2 regions of the Desulfosporosinus meridiei DSM 13257 genome follow, and region 1 is predicted to be linked to the other one. Evidence: riboswitches for the same ligand, from Rfam matches in the RefSeq annotation. Region 1 holds a riboswitch; the other holds the start of a gene.
The links. Region 1 has a riboswitch for molybdenum cofactor ahead of DESMER_RS02085 (XdhC family protein). Riboswitches for the same ligand answer to the same signal wherever they lie in the genome.
Positions count from the first base shown of each region.

Region 2: it holds a riboswitch for molybdenum cofactor, as region 1 does, so the genes downstream of both, moaA (GTP 3',8-cyclase MoaA) here and DESMER_RS02085 (XdhC family protein) in region 1, are expected to answer to the same signal.

Region 1 is NC_018515.1:446,999-450,129, forward strand. It holds gene modA (molybdate ABC transporter substrate-binding protein) at 1-598, shown strand, start outside; gene modD (ModD protein) at 664-1,518, shown strand; molybdenum cofactor riboswitch at 1,553-1,682, shown strand; gene DESMER_RS02085 (XdhC family protein) at 1,853-2,944, shown strand; gene DESMER_RS02090 (hypothetical protein) at 3,021-3,131, shown strand, end outside.
Region 2 is NC_018515.1:742,605-745,735, reverse strand. It holds gene DESMER_RS03450 (MOSC domain-containing protein) at 1-403, opposite strand, end outside; gene moaC (cyclic pyranopterin monophosphate synthase MoaC) at 532-1,005, opposite strand; gene moaA (GTP 3',8-cyclase MoaA) at 1,009-1,980, opposite strand; molybdenum cofactor riboswitch at 2,056-2,185, opposite strand; gene fdhD (formate dehydrogenase accessory sulfurtransferase FdhD) at 2,360-3,131, shown strand, end outside.

The DNA of each region.
Region 1 (3,131 bases):
GGTTTACAATTATGGACCATCGGGATCACTTCAAAACCAAATTGAACAAGGCGCCGCTGCGGACATCTTTATCTCTCAGGGCAAACCGCAAATGGATGCCTTAGAGCAAAAAGGGCTGATTAAGCAAGGGACTAGGATAAATCTATTGGGAGACGAGCTAGTGCTGGTTGTTAATAAGAACAATACTAGGATTAAGAGTTTTGAAGATCTAACAAACGAAGAGGTCAAGAAAATAGGGATTGGTGAAGCAGAATCAGTTCCTGCGGCCAAAACAACAAAGGAAACCCTAGAGACCCTGAAATTATGGGACAAGTTACAACCAAAGTTTGTGATCGGTAAGGATTTAATGCAAATAATGACTTATGTGGAAACGGAGAATGCTGAGGCAGGTTTTGTTTGGGATACTATAGCGATCACCTCAGATAAGGTTAGGATTGTAGCGCCTGCTCCAGCTAACTCGCATAAGCCAGTGACCTTGCCGGCGGCAGTAGTTGCATCCTCTAAAAACGGTGATGAAGCCTCAAAGTTTTTAGAATACCTGCAGAGTGATGAAGCGATGAAGATCTTTGAGAAAAATGGATTTATCAGGGGGGAATAAGCTAGACCCGTTCGTTCTTTTGTGGTGTTAGGTGTGGTTACAACAGTAAAATTGGAGGTGTAAGGATGCTTTATATTAGCGATGAGACTATTGAGAGATGGATCAAAGAGGATGTTCCGTATATTGATTTGACAACCTTGACACTTGGCATAGGTGGAATGAAGGGAAGAATTTCGTTTAAGGCCAGGGAATTTACGGTTTTATCCGGGGTTGAGGAGGTATTAAGGATTTTTCGTAAACTGGGAGTAACCGAGCTGCAGTCCTTACCATCAGGTACTATCGTCAATCCAGGAGATACCTTTATAATAGCTGAAGGTTTGGCAGAAAACCTGCACATGGCCTGGAAAGTATCTCTGAATATTCTTGAATACTGTTCAGGTATTGCCACTAGAACAAAAAGGATGGTAGATAAAGCCAAGGCAATAGACCCGCATTCCACCGTCGTTGCTACCAGAAAATCATTTCCAGGCACCAAGGAGCTCTCCATCAAATCGATTATTGCTGGAGGTGCTTATCCTCATCGTTTAGGTCTATCTGAAACTATCTTAATTTTCAAGCAGCATGTCAATTTTCTGGGAGATATCCATAATCTGGCCGAGATGATTAAGGTAATCAAAGGAAAGGCCTGTGAAAAGAAAATTATCGTAGAGGTAGAAAGCATTGAGGATGCTCGCCTCTTAATCGAATCGGGTGTTGATGGATTACAATTTGATAAAGTCCCGGCCAAGGATCTAAGGATCATCGTCGCTGAAATTCACAACCTTAACCCTAATATTACGCTGCTGGGAGCGGGTGGGATTAATGAAGGGAATATTGAAGAGTATGCTCGAACAGGTATCGATGGGATTGTAACAACTTCCATGTATTTTGGTAAACCCTCTGATATTGGAGTGACGATGGAGAATATCCAAACTCCTTGATTCACTGAAGCAGAGAAGTATTTGTAAAAACTTTATAATTTACTATCTCCGAGCCGAACCACCTAAAGAGTAAATTATGGTATTTCGGCCAGGGTTTTAGCCCTCGGGCATGTCTGGAAACGGATCTGCCTTCACTATTGAAAAGGAGGTGGCGGGCCTGCAAAGGGTATATTTTGTGTGGGCTCCACTCTCTATGAGTGGAGCTATTTTTATAGATAAGATTCAGTTGAAGAACATATTGACAGAAAAGGATATCCAGGAAGTCATGAGATCCTAATTAACCGGGATTTGCTATATTGAGAAAAGAGAGGCAGGGGTTAGGGGGCAAGGTTTTATGGATAAAGATGTTTTTCTGGGGCTAGTAAGGGTATTTGACCAAAGCCTGGAGGCGGCCTTGATAACTGTGACCAGTGCCCTCGGATCGACTCCTTGCAAACCTGGGGCTAAGATGTTGGTCTACATTGACGGCACTACGACTGGTACCCTCGGCGGTGGATGCGGTGAGGATGAGGCCAGGCAGGAAGCTTTCAAGGTTATTGCGACACACACTTCAAAGATCTATTATCTAAATATGATTGCAGATGATATTCAAGAAGAGGGAATGGTTTGTGGGGGTATCATGGGTTTATTCATAGATTATTTAGGTTTTCAAAACCCCTTAAAGCAAATAAATCTTAATAAGCACTATCTCTCAGCTTTAATGAGCGACAATCCCACACTTGTAACTGTAATCGAAGCACTCGACGAACAGTTAATCGGAAAAAAGCTATTTACCAGAAGTACCGGGGATGCATTAGGGGATCTAGGCTCGGAGAAATTGAACAAAGCTGCCCTAGAGAAAGCTATGGCAGGTGGGGAAAAATTACATCCGCAGTTAATTAGTATGGATTCTGAGTTTGAGATATGTGAGCCTTCCCTGTCGAAGGCTTGCTTGCGGTTATTTATTGAGCCTCCAACAACTACTCTGCATCTGGTGATTGTAGGGGCAGGTTATATCGCCCAACCACTGGTGGCTATGGCTAAAGTTCTGGGGTACCAGGTGACAGTTTTAGATGACCGCCCAGCACTTGCTAATTCTGCCCGCCTTTGCTTGGCGGATAGGATTATTTGTGATGATCTTGAACGCGGATTAGATACTCTAAGTATCAATCCACAGACGTTCATTGTGCTTGTTACCAGAGGAACTTATTCTGACAAGGTATGTCTTCGGAAAGTGATTAACCAACCAACCAGGTATATTGGAATGACTGGCAGTTATAGAAAGGTCAAAGCCCTAAAAGCAGAGTTGGAGAAAGAAGGAATCCAGAGCGAGTCATTACAAAAATTGTATTCTCCGATTGGTTTGAAAATAAGAGCTGAGACTCCGGCAGAAATTGCTGTAGGTATTCTTGGTCAGGTAATAAAAGTACAGAAGCAGTTGGCCTGAGAAAAGCAGATAAATTGACAAATCTTAAACATTCTTATAACGAGATCAAACTAAATATCTAAGGAGGACTTCGTTGATGCAAGAACCAGCCGATTCAGTATTTAAGCTCAAGCCCGAAGGCCAAGGGTTATCACTTGTTGTTATAAATTATGATACGCAGAAAATAGTAGAATTCACGGATTTTATC
Region 2 (3,131 bases), 300 kb from region 1:
GAACTACTCCACCCTCCAGGAGACGAATAAAGATTCCTTCTTTAGGCATGACACAATCCCCTGCCTGATGATATATCGCACATTTTGTATGACATTCCTTACCAATTTGAGTGACTTCCCCTATGCTGGTGGCCCCAATTTTCAGCTTTGTTCCAACTGGCAGTGTAAATAGTTCTATCCCCTCAGTTGTTAAGTTCTCTGCAAAATCTCCAGGCTTCACCTTCAACCCTTTATCCTGCATTGTCTTTATGCTCTCCATGGCTAGCAGACTAACCATACGATGCCAATCTCCTCCATGCGCATCACCTTCAAGCCCAAAATTGACCTTTAAGATTCCTTCACCTACATTTTTTTTTCGCATTCCTTTTCGTTCACTTGTACAAACAGCTACAATTTTTCCCACTATAAAGCCCCCTCAACAAAATTGTTATATTGGAAACTTACGCATCTGGAGCTCTACTTCATATGCGTTGCTTGAACTAGGCATGTCTTACTTGCAATTTCTCCACCTATAATGCAAGCGATTGGCAGTTAGCCATGTATATAATGCCCGCTTTTCCCGCCTATCTTCTCCGCCAAATAAATATCTTTAATCATCATACTTTTATCAATAGCTTTGCACATATCATAGATGGTCAAGGCCGCCACACTTACAGCTGTCAATGCCTCCATTTCAACCCCGGTTTTGCCATGAACTTTCACACTTGCCTCGATGTCTATTTCACCAGGCTCCACAAATTTAAAACTAAGTTTAGCACCGGTAATCGCCAATGGATGGCACATAGGAATCAACTGGGATGTCTGCTTGGCAGCCATAATTCCAGCAACTTGAGCCACTCCCAAAACATCTCCTTTAGCAATTAAACCTGAGCGGATTCTCTCCAATGTCTCTGGCTTCATAAGTATCTTTCCCTGAGCAACGGCAACTCGTGCTGTCTCAGCTTTATCACTGACATCCACCATACGAGCGCGGCCTTCCTCATCAAAATGTGTTAAATCCTCCACTATTCACCCTCCGATCTGAGACATTACGCGTGTATCTTGCCACGCTTCGTTGTTCATATGATGCTCTGCTGGTTTATGCCATACAGCCTGAGCAAACAATTTCATAACTTCCTGGTCGGAGATACCTGACCGCAAAACTTCTCGAAAATCGACTTCATGCTTGCTGTGGAGGCATGGTCTTAATTTTCCATCCGCAGTTAAGCGCACCCGATTGCAGGTATTGCAAAAATGGCGACTTAAGGCACTAATAAAGCCTATACTTCCCTTATAACCATTGGGTCGAAAATACTCTGCAGGTCCTCCGCCGGGAATGTCCTTAATGGGAATATCATCCTCAAGTCCCAGAAGCTCCTTCATTTCTTGAATTGAGACAAAATCTGACCTATGCTCGGAGCTGACTCCAATCGGCATAAGCTCGATGAATCGAACGTGAAGCGGATATTCCTTAGCTAGGGTAAGAAAGCTCGGCAACTCATCTGTATTAAATCCCCGTACAACCACCACATTAATTTTAACTGGATTGAGGCCCGCCTCAAGGGAACGAAAAATCCCTTGAATAACTTTTGAAACGTCACCACCACGCGTGTTTTCGTAAAAACGATCTCGATCCATGGTATCCAAGCTAATATTTATGCGCTGAACCCCTGCCGACTTTATATCAAAAGCCATTTCCGGAAGTAACAATCCGTTAGTTGTTAGCATAAGATCATCTACTCCCGGTAGTTGAGCACTTTCCCGCAAAAAACCTAAAATACCCTTGCGAACTAAAGGTTCACCGCCTGTAACTCGAAAGCGCCGGAAGCCTAATTGTGTACTTATCCTCATTAATCTTAAAATTTCTTCGAAGGAAAGAATAGAGTCATGAGGCAACCATTGAACTCCTTCAGCCGGCATGCAATATTGACACCGAAGATTACAACGATCTGTGATAGAAATTCTGAGATATTCAATTCGTCTAAGATATTGATCTTGCATTATGACTCCTCTTCTCAGATTATTATTTTTAAACAACAAAAAAACCCACGGTCTGCAAACAACCGTGGGTTTAATTCCACCTGTCGACAGACTCCTTTCCAACAGGAGATATTACAGTTTCCCATAATACCCGAGTGCCTATGACACTTGTCTGGTCACCATTGCAGATGCTTTAGGTAACTCAGCTTCGGAGTAATTCAATTGTTTTTTCTTAAAGTTATAATTCGCCATTTAAAGCCAATTTCCTTTTTTAGATCTTCTTTAAATAGCTCGCTTTTTATGATTTAATTATTTTCTATTTATTATTCTATCGAAAAAACATTTAGGTTTCTTTAATAATATTGTACACTATAAGAAAGGCTATGTCCAAGGAGGATTTATGACAAATGAAACCGTTACCCATACCATTCTTAAAGCCAACGGTGAATTATTAGAATGGCTAGATGATACAGTTGTTCGAGAAATTCCCCTAACCGTTCACTATAACAGGGAGGAAATAGCAACACTATTGTGCTCTCCTTCTCAAATCGAAGAGCTTACCCTTGGTTTTTTATTTAATGAGGGATTTATCCAAGTTCCCGAGGACGTATACGAAATACGACAAGATCCTGCGAACTTCATGATTTGGGTCGAAGGCAGGCCCTGCGTTTTACAAAAAGAGCTAATGAGTAAACGATACGTTTCAGCTTGTTGTGGTAAAAGCAGAGCGTCCTTTTGCTTTGCCAATGATGCCCTGATGGTTAAACCAATAACCTCGAACTATCGTATCTCTCTTCAAGAAGCTTATAGTTACGCAAAATTCCTACAGTCATATCTCCCCCTCTTTGCAAAAACCGGAGGTATCCATAGCGGCGGAATAGGTTACCAAGGAAAAGTCCTTATGACAAGTTATGATATCGGCAGACATAATGTTTTTGATAAACTAAGTGGGGAAGCCTTTCGCAAAAGATTAAATCTTGAAAACCATGTAGTATTTTTCAGTGGTCGAGTTGCCTCTGAAATACTACTTAAGGTTGCCAAAATGAAAGCACCTATCCTTATTGCTCGAGGTGCTCCAACGGATATGGCTCTCGCGCAAGCAACTGCTCTGAATATTACAGTTCTAGGCTTTGCCAGGGAACAACGGGTAAATATTTATACTTGCAGCGAAC